DNA from 4 places in the Pseudocitrobacter sp. CD920760 genome. Region 2 is predicted to be linked to each of the others. Evidence: predicted binding sites of a transcription regulator. Region 2 holds the regulator's gene; each other region holds the start of a gene.
The links. The regulator PurR, encoded in region 2, represses purine synthesis genes. The targets are predictions, from matches to a motif close to CANGCAAACGTTTGCNTG.
Positions count from the first base shown of each region.

Region 1 (4,216 bases), 250 kb from region 2:
CCAGGCAATCATGCTCATTAACATGACATTCTTAATACCAAAACGCTTCAGGAAAAACGGAATCGCCAGGATAAAACAAACCTCTGAGATCTGGGATACAGACAGCAGAATTGATGCATGTGTAACCACAAAACTATTGGCAAATTCAGGAATGCGCTCAAAGCTGTGCAGGTAGGTATTACCAAACATACCCGTGATTTGTAACTCGGCACCCAACAGCATCGAAAAAATAAAAAAGATGGCCATTTTGCTATTTTTGAATAAAGCAAAAGCGCGTAGTCCCAATACGTCGATAATACCGCGCGCCTGATTCGACTTAGCGACCGGGATACGGGGTAACGTTAATGTAAACAGGCTTAATGCCAGAGAGGCTGCGGCACCGATGTAGAGCTGAACATGGCTAAGTTCGAACCCCGCAAGGCTTACCGCCCACATCGCAGCAATGAAACCGATGGTTCCCCATATGCGAATAGGCGGGAACGCCGCAACAATATCCAACCCTGCATTTTGTAGTCGATAGTAGGAGATAGTATTACTGAGACCAAGAGTTGGCATGTAAACTAAAGAATTCAACAGGATAACCGTGAACATCGCGGAGGGGGTAGTGACTGTCGCGGCAATAAATAGCATGATGGCGCCGATAAAGTGACAAGCGGCATAAACCCATTTTGCGCTAATCCATTTATCCGCGACTATCCCAAACAAGGTTGAGGTAATGACGGCGGCAATCCCCAAGGTGCTGTATACCGCACCGATATCTTCACCCTTGAAGTGCAATGTAATAAACATGTAGGAGCCAAAGGTGTTAAGCCAACTCCCCCATAGAAAAAACTGTAGAAAAGAAAGCGTTTTTAATTGAAGTTTCAGATTCATGTTATTTACCTACGTAATATAAATAATAGTAAACCCTTAATAAAAAATGAATGCATTGAGTTTATGTTGCGCCGATATATCGAAATGAATAAAGTTCATGTCGATTAGGTGTAATATCGGTACGCTATCTTTATAATCGAACAGTGGCGATAAAAACCAATACATTTTACTGTTGCGCTCAAGATCATTTCTATATTGATTCTGTTTATTTAGTGCGTAGGTATGCGGCGTTATTTATAACGTTTTTTATATGCTTATGGTTTTAATATTTTGTGGGTGTATAACGAGCATCCGGTAATATATCACTATTACCGGATGCTTTAACATTCTGTGAGCGGAGAATGAAAAACAGACTAAATCTTTCGCGTTAAGAACCCGCTTAACTATCCTTTTACGATCACGGCGGCAGCAGCAGCTTTTGCCCGCTCGATGGCGTCATCAACCGAATCCGCTGTTGCCAGCGCCACGCCCATTCGACGCGTACCCTCGATTTCCGGTTTTGCAAACAATCGAACCTGCAGACCCGCACCGACCGCGCCATTAACGTTATCAAAGGTGACGTTCTGGCTCTGTAAACGCGGCAGAATAACCGCTGAGGCGGACGGACCATACTGACGAATCGCGCCAACCGGCAGGCCCAGGAATGCGCGAACGTGCAGGGCGAACTCGGAGAGGTCTTGTGAAATCAGCGTCACCATCCCGGTGTCATGCGGGCGTGGGGAAACCTCGCTGAAGACAACGTCATCGCCACAGACAAACAGTTCCACACCAAACAAACCATGACCGCCCAGCGCCAGCACAACGTCGCGGGCGATAGCCTGTGCACGTTCCAGGGCGAGCGGACTCATCTGCTGCGGCTGCCACGATTCACGATAATCGCCATCTTCCTGGCGGTGACCGACCGGTGCACAGAAGTGAACGCCATCGACCGCGCTCACCGTCAGCAGGGTGATTTCAAAATCAAAATTCACCACGCCTTCGACGATGACGCGGCCCGCGCCCGCACGGCCACCCTGCTGGGCATACAGCCAGGCGTCGGCGAGCTGCGCTTCGCTGCGGATAAAACTCTGGCCTTTGCCGGATGAGCTCATTACCGGTTTGATGATGCAGGGCAGGCCAATTTCCGTGACGGCATCACGGAACGCCGCTTCGCTGTCGGCGAAGCGATATGCCGACGTGGGGAGCTTGAGTTCTTCGGCGGCCAGGCGACGAATGCCTTCGCGGTTCATGGTCAGCTGCGTGGCGCGCGCGCAGGGCACCACGTTCTGGCCCTGACGTTCCAGTTCAACCAGCATGTCGGTGGCGATAGCTTCAATTTCCGGCACGATGAAATGCGGTTTTTCCGCCTCGACCAGCGCTTTCAGCGCCTGACCATCCAGCATGTTAATGACGTGCGAGCGGTGAGCGACGTGCATGGCAGGCGCATCGGCATAGCGATCGACAGCAATCACTTCAATTCCCAGTCGCTGACACTCAATGGCAACCTCTTTTCCGAGTTCGCCAGAACCTAAAAGCATTACGCGCGTCGCCGCAGGACGCAGGGCTGTGCCTAGTAAAGTCATTGCATCTTCCATCGTCTGTCAAAATTTCGCGCATTATAAACGAAAACGTTTGCGTCTGTCTTGCTGTCAGCGTTAACCCCGCGCTATCACCTTAAATTTGCGCATCTTTATGCGGCGCAGACATATCCTGACATCGACTCGCCTACGCTGGATAACTGGCACAAATCTATCGGAGGTCATATGTCTGGCTGGCTTAATCAACTGCAATCGCTGCTGGGGCAAAAATCGGGTGAGGGGAAGAAAGATCTCAGCCAAATGCTGGTGCCTGGCGCACTGGGCGGGCTGGCGGGGTTGCTGGTCGCCAGTAAATCCTCGCGCAAAATGCTGGCGAAATACGGCACCGGGGCGCTGTTAGTCGGCGGCGGTGCGGTGGCGGGCAGCGTGTTGTGGAACAAATATAAAGATAAGTTAAAGGGCAATCCGCAAACAGAACAGAGATACGGTGAACCTGCCGCGCCGCTGGATGTGCGCACGCAGCGACTGATTCTGGCGCTGGTGTTCGCCGCGAAGAGCGACGGGCATATTGATGCCAAAGAGCAGGCGGCCATCGAACAGCAACTGCGCGAAGCCGGTGTTGAGGAGCAGGGGCGTGCGCTGATCGCCCAGGCTATTGAACAGCCGCTCGATCCCCAACGTCTGGCGCGTGATGTGCATAACGAAGAGGAAGCTTTAGAGCTTTACTTTGTGAGTTGTGCGGCGATAGATATCGATCACTTTATGGAGCGCAGCTATCTGAATGCGCTGGGCGACGCGCTGAAGCTGCCGCCGGAAGTGCGAGAAGGCATCGAGCAGGATTTGCAGCAACAAAAACAGCAACTTTAAACGTCTTGTCACAGGTTTCGCTTGCATCGTCGTTTAATTTGTCCACCCTTATAGGGTGTGACTAATACAGAAGAACAATGACATGCCGCCAAAAGCGAAACGAATTCCTCACGCCATGACGCTTCATGGCGATACGCGTATCGATAACTATTTCTGGCTGCGCGACGACAATCGCGCAGAGCCAGAGGTCCTCGATTATCTGCATCAGGAAAATGATTACGGAAAAAGTGTGATGGATTCTCAGCGCGAGCTTCAGGAGCGCGTGCTGAAGGAGATCATCGACCGTATTCCTCAGCGAGAAGAGTCCGCGCCCTATACCAAAAACGGTTATCGCTATCGCCAGGTGTATGAGCCGGGCTGCGAGTACGCGATATATCAGCGCCAGTCGGTGCAGAAGGGGGAGTGGGAACCCTGGGATCTGTTGCTCGACGCTAATCAGCGCGCCGCGCACAGCGAATTTTATACCCTCGGTGGGCTGACGGTTTCACCGGACAACGATCTGCTGGCGATCACCGAAGATTATCTTTCGCGTCGCCAGTACGGCCTGCGTTTTTGCAATTTGCGTACCGGGATTTGGTATCCTGAAGTGCTGGAGAATGTCTCTCCTGGCATCGTCTGGGTCAATGATTCTCAAACGCTCTATTATGTTCGCAAGCACCCCACGACGCTTCTGCCGTGGCAGGTGTGGCGACATCGCATCGGTACGCCTGCGGCGCAGGATACGCTGGTGTATGAAGAGAAAGATGACACGTTCTACGTCAGCCTGCATAAAACGTCCTCGAAACACTATGTGGTGATCGCGCTCTCCAGCGCCACGACCAGCGAAATGCGGCTGCTTGATGCCGAGTTGCCGGATGCCGAACCGATCGTGTTCCTGCCGCGTCGAAAAGATCATGAATACAGCATCGATCACTTTCAGCATCATTTTTATATTCGCTCCAACCGTGAAGGGAAAAACT
Region 1 is NZ_CM173490.1:3,147,568-3,151,783, reverse strand. Features, by position in the region: gene AC1MKH_RS14800 (nucleoside permease) at 1-873, opposite strand, end outside; gene purT (formate-dependent phosphoribosylglycinamide formyltransferase) at 1,257-2,435, opposite strand; gene AC1MKH_RS14790 (tellurite resistance TerB family protein) at 2,616-3,257, shown strand; gene ptrB (oligopeptidase B) at 3,340-4,216, shown strand, end outside.
Region 1: the regulator PurR is predicted to act here: its motif matches at 2,474-2,491, upstream of purT (formate-dependent phosphoribosylglycinamide formyltransferase).

Region 2 (4,216 bases):
GATGTGTGGGAGCACGCTTACTATATTGATTACCGCAATGCGCGCGTGAGCTATCTGGAGCACTTCTGGGCGCTGGTAAACTGGAAGTTTGTTGCTGAGAATCTGGCGGCATAAAGAAATGACGCAGAAGGGTATCCCCTTCTGCGTTTTTGTTACTGGCTGACCACGGCCTCTTCACCCTGTGAACGGCTGCTGAAGAAGACCAGCAGCAGCGCAAACCCTGCCACAATCGCCCCCATTACCGGCACAAAGCTGTAACCCAGTCCACCGGAGATCACCGCGCCACCAGCTACGGCACCCAGCGCATTGCCGAGATTAAACGCGCCAATGTTTACCGAAGAAGAGAGCCCCGGCGCTTCGTGCGCAACACGCATTACGCGCATCTGCAATGGTGGCACCACCGCAAAGGTCGCCGCGCCCCACACCACCATACTGAACGCCGCGCCGATTTCCGTACGCGCCAGGAACGGGATCGCCAGCATAATCAGCATCAACAGCAGCAGAAAACCTTTCAGCGTACCGCTCACTGAACGGTCAGCAAATTTACCGCCAAGATAGTTACCGATTGAGAAGCCCACGCCAATCAGTACCAGCATTAATGTGATAAAGGCAGGCGTCGCATTCGTGATGGTGTGCAGAACCGGAGAAATGTAGGTATAGAGCGTGAACATCGCCCCAGCGCCCAGTACGGTCGTGAGCAACGCAGACAATACCTGTGGGCGTACCAGCACCGACAGTTCACGTTTCACGTCTGGTTTCTCACCCGCCCCGCCCTTCGGCAGCGACAACCACAGGCCGATTATTGCAATTACGCCCAGCCCTGCCGTCGCCAGGAACGACATGCGCCAGCCGATGGTCTCCCCAAGCCACGTGGCCGCCGGAACGCCACCGATATTGGCGATGGTCAACCCCATAAACATGGTCGCTACCGCGCTGGCTTGTTTATGTTTTGGCACCACGCTTGCGGCAACCACCGACCCCAGACCAAAGAACGCGCCGTGGTTGAGGCTGGTTATAATGCGTGACAGCATCAGCGTGGTGTAATCCGGGGCGATAGCAGAAAGGACGTTACCCAGGGTAAAAATCGCCATCAGGAAAATTAAGGCGTTGCGGCGTGCGCGATGTGAGAGTAGCAGCGTCATCAGCGGCGCGCCAACCATGACACCTACGGCGTAGGCGCTGATCAACATACCTGCGGCAGGAATCGAGACATCAACCCCTTTGGCAATAACGGGTAATAGCCCCATCGGCGAAAATTCGGTGGTACCTATCCCGAATGCGCCTACGGCTAACGCCAGTAAGGGATAATTCACTTTCATGCTTTGACTCCGGTTTGCCGCAAACGCAGGGCGGCGTGACAACAGATAGCAAAAGCATGACATCAATCACAAAAAAACAGAAGTGAACAAATTAGCAAAATATTTTTGCTGAATTGATAACAATCTCAGAGAGGGAGAGCAGCCTCTCCCTTTAGGATGGGTTAATGCAGGACGGCGGTCAGCGCGGCAGCCACGATCAGCGCCAGCGTAATAACCGTGGTGGTAATTGACATCTTCAGTTCGGTACTCATCAATTTTTCTCCTTATTATCCCCACACCAAAAGTGAGCTATGTCATTTTTGCACACTTATTCGCAAAAATCTTCCCGGATTTCACGCAATAACCGATTTTGCGCTTCCACTTTTGGCAAAGATAAGACAAAATTCGACGCTTATTAAAAAGTGTATCGGCCATTGACCCCCTCCTGTCGTCCTGTGTCGTTTTCCCGGCGAACCGCAATTTATAACATTGCGCCAGGGTGAGTGAAGGCAAACGTTTTCGTATTGAATCGATCAGGGGCAGGCCCGGGTCTGGAGTGAGATGGAATGGCAACTATTAAAGATGTAGCGAAGCGCGCAAACGTTTCCACTACAACTGTATCACATGTGATTAACAAGACGCGTTTTGTCGCCGAAGAGACGCGTGAAGCGGTGTGGGCGGCAATCAAAGAATTGCACTACTCTCCCAGCGCCGTGGCCCGTAGCCTGAAGGTCAATCACACCAAGTCCATTGGTTTGTTGGCGACCAGCAGTGAAGCTGCCTACTTTGCAGAAATTATTGAAGCCGTTGAGAAGAACTGCTTCCAGAAAGGCTATACCCTGATCCTCGGGAATGCGTGGAACAACCTTGAAAAACAGCGCGCGTATCTCTCCATGATGGCGCAGAAGCGCGTGGACGGCCTGCTGGTGATGTGTTCCGAATATCCGGATTCGCTGCTGCAGATGCTGGAAGAGTACCGTCATATTCCGATGGTGGTTATGGACTGGGGCGAAGCGAAAGCTGACTTTACCGACTCAGTTATCGATAACGCCTTCGAAGGCGGCTATATGGCTGGTCGTTATCTGGTGGAACGTGGGCATCGCGAAATTGGCGTGATCCCAGGCCCGCTGGAGCGCAATACCGGCGCAGGTCGTCTGGCTGGCTTTATGAAAGCCATGGAAGAGATGATGATCAAGGTGCCGGAAAACTGGATTGTGCAGGGCGATTTCGAACCGGAATCCGGCTATCGCGCGATGCAGCAAATACTGTCCCAGAATCCGCGCCCTACCGCTATCTTCTGTGGTGGCGATGTCATGGCGATGGGCGCGTTGTGCGCCGCAGACGAAATGGGGCTGCGCGTGCCGCAGGATATCTCGCTGATTGGTTACGACAACGTGCGCAACTCGCGTTTCTTTACCCCGGCGCTGACCACCATCCACCAGCCGAAGGATTCCCTCGGGGAAACCGCCTTCAATATGCTGATGGACCGAATTGTCAGTAAACGCGAAGAGTCGCAGTCCATTGAAGTGCACCCGCGCCTGATTGAACGCCGTTCCGTGGCCGACGGCCCGTTCCGCGATTACCGCCGTTAAGCCTCTTTGCGGACGCTCGAATCGGGCGTTCGCAACCATTCGTTGTTCAGCGTTTCACTGTCCCCTAAATACTCGAGTAACCAGCTTAGCGCCGGTGAACTGTCGTTTTGCTGCCAGGTCAGACAACAGGCCGCATCGGGAAACGGGTTTTCCAGTTCCAGAGCAACCCATTCACCTTTATCTATCTTCGGTCGCGCAAAATGCTCTGGTACCATGCCAACGCATAATCCTGCGGATAAGCAGGTTTCTGACGATTCCCAGTCAGGCACCACGACCCGCTTCTGGTTGTCCAGTAACCAGGTAGTACGTTTAGGTAACGAACGTGACGTATCTTCGCGCACCAGCGACGGCCAGTTGCGCAACACGTCATCACTGAGCGGCCCCGCCATCTGCGCCAGCGGATGCGTACGGGCTACCACACACTGCCAGCTCAGCATGCCCATATCGCGAAACGCATAGCGCCCCCCCACGGGAATCGCGCGCGTCGCGCCAATCGCTAACTCAACGCGCCCATCCGCCAGTGCATCCCACACCCCGTTAAATACCTCCTGATACACCAACAGCTCTACGTCACTGAAGTGGCGATAAAAATCGACAATCATCTGTCGGGTGCGCTCTGGTTTTACGATATTGTCCACCGCGATGGCCAACTGCCCTCTCCAGCCATTAGCAATTTGCTGACACTGCTGACGGGTGATCTGCATTTTTTTGATAACAGAACGCCCCTCTTTCAAAAACCATGCCCCGGCGGGGGTTAATTCTACATCCCGGTGGCGACGTTCAAACAGCGGAACCGCCAGCCACTCCTCCAGTTGACGTACCGTATAACTGATTGCAGAAGGTACACGGTGCAGCTCATTTGCCGCGCCACTAAAGCTGCCATTCCGCGCAACGGCATCCACGACTTCCAGTGAATATTCAGACCACATTTTCTGCTCACAAATTTTTTGAAACCAACACGCAAATATTAGCGTTTCACAAGGCAAATTTCACTCTCTACACTCTCAGCCTCTTCCAAAACAAGAAAAGGCGTTTTTATGCAACCTGGGAAAGGATTTTTAGTCTGGCTCGCCGGCCTGAGCGTATTAGGCTTTTTGGCCACCGATATGTATCTTCCGGCCTTCGCCGTGATTCAAAACGATCTCCAAACGCCGGCAGCGGCTGTCAGCGCCAGCCTGAGTCTGTTCCTTGCCGGGTTTGCTCTCGCGCAGCTGCTTTGGGGGCCGCTTTCAGATCGTTATGGCCGCAAGCCTGTTCTGCTGATTGGTCTGACCATCTTCGCCTTTGGCTGTCTGGGTATGCTGTGGGTTCGTGATGCCACCACCC
Region 2 is NZ_CM173490.1:2,901,004-2,905,219, forward strand. Features, by position in the region: gene sodB (superoxide dismutase [Fe]) at 1-114, shown strand, start outside; gene AC1MKH_RS13565 (MFS transporter) at 153-1,319, opposite strand; gene cydH (cytochrome bd-I oxidase subunit CydH) at 1,481-1,570, opposite strand; gene purR (HTH-type transcriptional repressor PurR) at 1,865-2,890, shown strand; gene punR (DNA-binding transcriptional activator PunR) at 2,887-3,819, opposite strand; gene punC (purine nucleoside transporter PunC) at 3,928-4,216, shown strand, end outside.

Region 3 (4,216 bases), 2.6 Mb from region 2:
TGAGCCTTCCAGTTGCGCGGCACCTGCGGTTGGGCCGAAGATTTTCAGCCCGGCGGCGCGGAAGGTATCAACCACGCCTTTCACCAGCGGCGCTTCCGGGCCGACGATGGTTAGATCTACCTTTTCGTTTTGCGCGAAATCCAGCAGCGCCGGGATATCGGTCACGCCGATAGCGACGTTTTGCAGCGTGGGTTCCAGCGCAGTGCCTGCGTTACCCGGAGCAACAAAAACAGTCTCAACCAGCGGCGACTGGGCCGCTTTCCAGGCCAGCGCGTGCTCGCGCCCGCCGTTACCAATCACTAATACTTTCATCTGTCGCTCCATTAATGGCGGAAGTGGCGCATGTCGGTGAAGAGCATCGCAATACCGTGCTCGTCGGCGGCGGCAATCACTTCGTCATCACGGATAGAACCGCCAGGCTGGATTACGCAGGTCACGCCCGCAGCGGCGGCGGCATCAATACCGTCGCGGAACGGGAAGAACGCGTCAGAAGCCATCGAGGAACCTTTCACTTCCAGACCTTCATCGGCAGCTTTAATACCGGCGATTTTCGCGGAGTACACGCGGCTCATCTGGCCCGCGCCAATTCCGATGGTCATATTGTTTTTGGCATAGACAATGGCGTTGGATTTCACAAACTTCGCTACTTTCCAGCAGAACAGCGCATCACGCAGTTCCTGTTCGGTCGGCTGGCGTTTGGTGACGACGCGCAGTTCTTCCGCGCCGACCATCCCCAGGTCACGATCCTGAACCAGCAAACCGCCGTTCACGCGTTTGAAATCAAGACCCGGAACACGCTCGCCCCACTGACCGCAGGTCAGGACGCGAACGTTCTGTTTGGCGGCGGTGATTTTCAGGGCTTCTTCGCTGGCGGACGGCGCAATAATCACTTCGACAAACTGACGAGAAATGATGGCCTGCGCGGTTTCAGCATCCAGCTCGCGGTTAAAGGCGATAATGCCGCCGAATGCGGAGGTTGGGTCGGTTTTGTACGCGCGATCGTAAGCATCAAGAAGGGAATTACCGATAGCCACGCCGCAAGGGTTGGCGTGCTTCACAATCACACATGCCGGCTCGGCGAACTCTTTCACGCACTCCAGCGCCGCATCGGTATCGGCGATGTTGTTATAAGAGAGGGCTTTACCCTGAACCTGGGTTGCGGTGGCAACGGAGGCTTCTTTCACATTCTCTTCTATATAGAAGGCAGCCTGCTGGTGGCTGTTCTCGCCGTAGCGCATATCCTGCTTCTTAATGAAGTTCAGGTTCAGCGTGCGCGAGAAGCGACCGGCGGCTTCTTTGCTTTCGCCGTGGTAAGCCGGAACCATGCTGCCGAAATAGTTGGCAATCATGCTGTCGTAGGCGGCGGTGTGTTCGAAGGCTTTGATGGCGAGGTCGAAACGGGTTGCAAGCAGAAGCGATCCTTCGTTGGCATCCATCTCATTAATAATGGCGTCGTAGTCGCTGCTCTTCACGACGATTGCGACATCTTTATGGTTCTTGGCGGCGGAGCGCACCATGGTTGGGCCGCCGATATCGATGTTCTCAACCGCATCTTCCAGCGAGCAACCTTCACGGGCCACGGTCTGGGCGAACGGATACAGGTTAACAACCACCATATCGATAGGTTGGATCTGATGTTCTTCCATAATGGCATCGTCCTGGCCGCGACGGCCCAGAATGCCACCATGTACTTTCGGATGCAGGGTCTTCACGCGTCCATCCATCATCTCCGGGAAACCGGTGTAATCGGAAACTTCGGTTACCGGCAGACCTTTTTCTGCTAACAGACGGGCAGTGCCCCCTGTAGACAGCAGCTCCACACCGCGTGCGGAAAGTGCCTGGGCGAATTCGACGATACCGGCTTTGTCAGAAACACTGAGCAGAGCGCGGCGGACTGGACGACGTTGTTGCATGGTAAATCCCCTGGATTTGACTATTACAGAGAGCGTTAGCTGAATTTTTCGCGAAAAACTCAGCTAACGCCCCTTACGGGGTATCCTTGTTTTGCGGTGGCATTGTAACGAAAACGTTTGCGCAACGCTCGCGAATTTTTCTTTTTCATTTGAGCTATCCGGATTATTCGGTCACGATACCCTTTATAGAGAGAAAAGATCTGCCTGGTTGTGGATAACTCTGTGGTTAAGTTGGTATAAAGCGGGGTTTTGCTGTGGATTTCAGCAATCGGTAAAATTACCGCATATTTAGGGTTGCAGCCTCACGAGAACTCCCTATAATGCGCTCCCACTGACACGGCAGATGTGAATCACTTCACACAAACAGCCGCTTCGGTTGAAGAGAAAAATCCTGAAAATCAGGGTTGACTCTGAGAGAGGAAAGCGTAATATACGCCACCTCGCGACAGTTCGCTAAAGCGCGTCGCAACTGCTCTTTAACAATTTATCAGACAATCTGTGTGGGCACTCAATGATACGGATTCTTAACGTCGCAAGACGATAAATGAATACCAAGTCTCTGAGTGAACACGTAATTCATTACGAAGTTTAATTCACGAGCATCAAACTTAAATTGAAGAGTTTGATCATGGCTCAGATTGAACGCTGGCGGCAGGCCTAACACATGCAAGTCGAACGGTAACAGGAATCAGCTTGCTGATTCGCTGACGAGTGGCGGACGGGTGAGTAATGTCTGGGAAACTGCCTGATGGAGGGGGATAACTACTGGAAACGGTAGCTAATACCGCATAACGTCGCAAGACCAAAGAGGGGGACCTTCGGGCCTCTTGCCATCGGATGTGCCCAGATGGGATTAGCTAGTAGGTGGGGTAACGGCTCACCTAGGCGACGATCCCTAGCTGGTCTGAGAGGATGACCAGCCACACTGGAACTGAGACACGGTCCAGACTCCTACGGGAGGCAGCAGTGGGGAATATTGCACAATGGGCGCAAGCCTGATGCAGCCATGCCGCGTGTATGAAGAAGGCCTTCGGGTTGTAAAGTACTTTCAGCGAGGAGGAAGGTGTTGAGGTTAATAACCTCAGCAATTGACGTTACTCGCAGAAGAAGCACCGGCTAACTCCGTGCCAGCAGCCGCGGTAATACGGAGGGTGCAAGCGTTAATCGGAATTACTGGGCGTAAAGCGCACGCAGGCGGTTTGTTAAGTCAGATGTGAAATCCCCGGGCTCAACCTGGGAACTGCATTTGAAACTGGCAAGCTTGAGTCTCGTAGAGGGGGGTAGAATTCCAGGTGTAGCGGTGAAATGCGTAGAGATCTGGAGGAATACCGGTGGCGAAGGCGGCCCCCTGGACGAAGACTGACGCTCAGGTGCGAAAGCGTGGGGAGCAAACAGGATTAGATACCCTGGTAGTCCACGCTGTAAACGATGTCGACTTGGAGGTTGTGCCCTTGAGGCGTGGCTTCCGGAGCTAACGCGTTAAGTCGACCGCCTGGGGAGTACGGCCGCAAGGTTAAAACTCAAATGAATTGACGGGGGCCCGCACAAGCGGTGGAGCATGTGGTTTAATTCGATGCAACGCGAAGAACCTTACCTACTCTTGACATCCACGGAACTTTTCAGAGATGAATTGGTGCCTTCGGGAACCGTGAGACAGGTGCTGCATGGCTGTCGTCAGCTCGTGTTGTGAAATGTTGGGTTAAGTCCCGCAACGAGCGCAACCCTTATCCTTTGTTGCCAGCGGTTCGGCCGGGAACTCAAAGGAGACTGCCAGTGATAAACTGGAGGAAGGTGGGGATGACGTCAAGTCATCATGGCCCTTACGAGTAGGGCTACACACGTGCTACAATGGCATATACAAAGAGAAGCGACCTCGCGAGAGCAAGCGGACCTCATAAAGTATGTCGTAGTCCGGATTGGAGTCTGCAACTCGACTCCATGAAGTCGGAATCGCTAGTAATCGTAGATCAGAATGCTACGGTGAATACGTTCCCGGGCCTTGTACACACCGCCCGTCACACCATGGGAGTGGGTTGCAAAAGAAGTAGGTAGCTTAACCTTCGGGAGGGCGCTTACCACTTTGTGATTCATGACTGGGGTGAAGTCGTAACAAGGTAACCGTAGGGGAACCTGCGGTTGGATCACCTCCTTACCTTAAAGAACCGTTCCTTGAAGTGTCCACACAGATTGTCTGATGAAAAGTAAATAGCAAGGCGTCTTGCGATTGAGACTTCAGTGTCCCCTTCGTCTAGAGGCCCAGGACACCGCCCTTTCACGGCGGTAACAGGGGTTCGAATCCCCTA
Region 3 is NZ_CM173490.1:241,842-246,057, forward strand. Features, by position in the region: gene purD (phosphoribosylamine--glycine ligase) at 1-312, opposite strand, end outside; gene purH (bifunctional phosphoribosylaminoimidazolecarboxamide formyltransferase/IMP cyclohydrolase) at 324-1,913, opposite strand; rRNA gene AC1MKH_RS01130 (16S ribosomal RNA) at 2,524-4,065, shown strand; tRNA gene AC1MKH_RS01135 (tRNA-Glu) at 4,151-4,216, shown strand, end outside.
Region 3: the regulator PurR is predicted to act here: its motif matches at 2,020-2,037, upstream of purH (bifunctional phosphoribosylaminoimidazolecarboxamide formyltransferase/IMP cyclohydrolase).

Region 4 (4,216 bases), 1.0 Mb from region 2:
TCAGATAAATGAAGTAGTTCAGGTAATTTAGTGGTCCTATCTATGTCGCAACCTTCGCCCCGGAAAGCCCTGGTGGCGCGGGTTGCGCTGGGATGGTCGCCTTGACGTTGGCAGAAATGCCCGGTAAGGTGCCCTACGTGCGCCAGAAGTGCATAAATTTCGATCACATTTACTTGTAGACCTGATTATCATGGACAAATTTGACGCTAATCGCCGCAAACTGCTGGCGCTGGGTGGGGCTGCGCTGGGCGCTGCTGCCATCTTGCCGACGCCCGCACTTGCTACCCTCTCGACCCCACGTCCGCGGATCCTGACGCTGAACAATCTTCATACGGGTGAGTTGATAAAAGCCGAGTTTTTCGACGGCAGAGGCTATATTCAGGATGAATTAGCAAAACTCAATCATTTCTTCCGTGATTTTCGCGCGAATAAAATAACTTCTATCGACCCCTCATTATTCGACCAGCTTTATCGGTTGCAGGGCTTATTAGGCTCTAACCGTCCGGTACAGCTAATCTCTGGCTATCGTGCCATTGACACGAATAATGAATTACGTGCCCATAGCCGTGGTGTAGCGAAAAACAGCTACCACACGAAAGGACGGGCGATGGATTTCCATATTGAAGGTGTTTCGTTAAGCAATATTCGCAAAGCCGCGTTATCTATGCGCGCAGGTGGTGTAGGATACTACCCACGTAGCAACTTTGTGCATATTGATACCGGGCCGGTGCGGCACTGGTAACGAAACAGGAGCCTTATGAACTATCGTATTATTCCGGTCACCGCGTTCGCGCAGAACTGTTCATTGATTTGGTGCGAGCAAACGAAACTTGCTGCGCTGGTCGATCCAGGCGGCGACGCAGAGAAAATCAAAGAACAGGTTGAGGCCGCTGGCGTTACTCTGGTTCAGATTTTACTCACTCACGGGCATCTTGATCACGTAGGCGCGGCGGCGGAGCTGGCTGCGCATTACGGTATTCCCGTGATTGGGCCGGAAAAAGAAGATGAGTTCTGGCTGCAGGGATTACCGCAACAGAGCCGGATGTTTGGCCTCGAAGAGTGCCAGCCACTGACGCCAGACCGTTGGCTGAATGAAGGCGAAACGGTGAGCGTGGGTAACGTGAAGTTGCAGGTTCTTCATTGTCCGGGCCACACGCCGGGCCACATCGTCTTTTTCGATGATGCCTCGCGCTTGCTGATTTCCGGGGATGTTATCTTTAAGGGCGGGGTGGGGCGCAGCGATTTTCCACGCGGTGACCACGGCCAACTGATCGACGCGATTAAACGCAAGCTGTTGCCGCTGGGCGATGACGTGACGTTTATTCCAGGTCATGGGCCGCTGTCAACGCTCGGCTATGAGCGGCTGCACAACCCGTTCCTGCAGGATGAAATGCCTGTCTGGTAAGAGCAAAAAAGGCCGCGAAAGCGGCCTTTTTTATGTCGTCTGACCCGTCTTACAGCACAGCGACAATGGCTTCGCACAGCGGCGCCATGTTGTCCGGCGTCATACCGGCGACGTTGATACGGCCAGACGCCACCGCATACACGCCAAACTCTTCACGCAGACGCAGCACCTGATCTTTGGTCAGGCCGCTGAACGAGAACATCCCGTTTTGTTTAGTGATAAAGGTGAAGTCGCGATTCGCGCCTTTCTCCTGCAGCGTGTTCACGAACAGCAGACGCATGCGCTGAATGCGTTGACGCATGTCGGTCAGTTCCTGTTCCCAGATAGCGCGCAGAGCGTCATTGCTGAGAATGGTGGCGACAACGGACGCACCGTGAGCTGGCGGGTTGGAATAGTTAGCACGAATGACCGACTTCATCTGGCTGAAGGCGCGATCGGCGTTGTCCGCATCGCGGGTGACCAGGGTGCAGGCGCCAACACGTTCGTTATACAGACCGAAGTTTTTAGAGTAAGAGCTGGCAACAATCAGCTCATCATGCAGCGCGGCGAACGCGCGCAGACCTTCTGCATCTTCTTCCAGACCACGGGCGAAGCCCTGGTAGGCGAAATCGAACAGCGGCAGCCAGCCTTTCTCAGCGGAGATCTTCGCCAGCTGTTGCCACTGCTCCAGCGTCGGATCGATACCGGTCGGGTTATGACAGCAGCCGTGGAACAGCACCACATCGCCGGCCTGTGCATTGTTCAGGCTGGCAACAAGGCCATCAAAATTGAGCGCATGGTTCTGTGCGTCATAGTAGTCATATTCGCAAACTTCGAGACCCGCAGCGTTGAAGACGCCTTTATGGTTCGGCCAGCTCGGGTTGCTAACCCAGATGCGTTTCGCACTGGTGTTTTTGGCGAGGAAATCTGCCGCGACGCGCAGTGCGCCAGTACCGCCAGGCGTTTGCGCCGTGCGGGCGCGTTTAGCGTTGACGATTTCACTTCCTTTACCGAACAGCAGCTCCTGCGTGCAACGACCAAACTCCGGGATACCATCAATACCGAGGTAATTTTTGGTCGTTTCATTTTCCAGCAGATAAAGCTCCGCTTTTTTAACGCTGGTCAGAACCGGGGTTTTACCGGTCTCATCTTTGTAAACTCCAATCCCGAGGTTGATTTTGCTCGGGCGGTCGTCGGCACGAAACAGATCGGCCAGGCCCAGAATTGGGTCGGCAGGGGCGGCTGTAATGTTCTCAAACATGACGGGGTTCCATTTATGAGTGACTTGGAGAAATCCGCTATCAGGTTAACGGCAGATTTACAAAATGCCAACCGTTTGCAATGAAAAGCGCGAGCCTTTTCAAAAGTCGCGATTTTTAACTGGCTGAAATATAAAAAACAGGGCCGAAGCCCTGTTTCCTGTGCATATAACAAAGTGGCGTACTGATTAGAACTGGTACACGATACCCACGGCTGCCTGGTCGTCGGTGGACAGGCCAGTGGCTGCGGTGTAGTCGTTTTCGTCCAGCAGGTTGAATTTATACGCTGCATAGACGTTCATGTTTTTGTTGAAGTAGTACCAGGTACCCACTTCGATATATTTCAGCAGGTCAGCAGTGCCGCCGTCGAAGCCAGGGCGGGAAGCCAGGTTTTTACCTTTAGACTGGACGTAGCCAACGGAGGGACGCAGGCCGAAGTCGAACTGGTACTGAACCACTGCTTCAATGTTCTGGGTTTTGTTGGCAAAGCCAGCGTCTTCCGGGGTCATGTTGTAGGTCTGAGAGTACATGACCGCAGCATAGACGTTGTTGGCATCGTACTTAGCAGAGGTCGCCCACGCTTCAGCTTTGTCGCCGCTGGCGCTGAAGGCCTGATTTTTCTGATCGGTAGTACGGTTGGAGTTCGCATAGCCTGCGGAAATCGCGAAGCCTTCACCAAAGGCATAAGTTGCAGAGGTACTGACGCCGTCGCCATTCTGCTTCTGAATGTTACGTTCTTCGTTTTTACCCTGATACTGAACCGCGAAGCTCAGACCATCGACCAGGCCGAAGAAGTCAGAGTTACGGTAGGTGGCTACGCCATTGGTACGCGCAGTCATGAAGTTATCAGTGTAGTTCCAGCCGTCGCCGCCCCACTCAACCAGCATATCGGTTGCGGATTCAACGTCGTAGATAGCGCCGTAGTTACGACCGTAGTCGAAAGAGCCGAATTCACCGGCTTTCAGGCCTGCGAAGGCCAGACGGGTTTTGCTGGTTTGAGAACCTTCAACATTGGACGCATCCATGTTGTATTCCCACTGACCATAACCGGTCAGCTGTTCGTTAATTTGAGTTTCCCCTTTCACACCAATACGGGCATAGGTGGTATCAGAGTTGCTGGTGTCACCATTGGTGGTCCACACATGCTCACCGACCATTTTGCCGTAAAAGTCCAGTTTGTTGCCGTTTTTGTTGTAGATTTCTGCAGCGTTAGCTGCACCGGCTACCAGCAGGGCAGGGATCACCACTGCCAGGATATTGCGCTTCATCATTATTTATTACCCTCATTAGGTTTTTTTTATATCGACACTCGCCACTGCCGCCAATAACTTCTGTCAATAAAAATTTACAGAAACATTGATGATAGTTTGGTGTCTTTTTGTGTCTGAGAGGCATATTTCCATTCAAACCACCGTTTCGCTAGCCTGAAAGTGCTACAAATATCCTAATTAAGTAACAAGAGGAAATTATGTGTAACAAAAAGTTAAAAATAAGGAACTTTGTGAGACAACTCAAAGTTCTGTTGGGGTTAGGGAAGTATTAAGTGAAATAGTGGATATCTATATGAATTTCT
Region 4 is NZ_CM173490.1:1,854,457-1,858,672, forward strand. Features, by position in the region: gene ldtD (L,D-transpeptidase) at 1-8, shown strand, start outside; gene mepK (peptidoglycan L,D-endopeptidase MepK) at 191-742, shown strand; gene AC1MKH_RS08425 (MBL fold metallo-hydrolase) at 758-1,405, shown strand; gene AC1MKH_RS08430 (amino acid aminotransferase) at 1,455-2,645, opposite strand; gene AC1MKH_RS08435 (porin) at 2,832-3,914, opposite strand.
Region 4: the regulator PurR is predicted to act here: its motif matches at 2,710-2,727, upstream of AC1MKH_RS08430 (amino acid aminotransferase).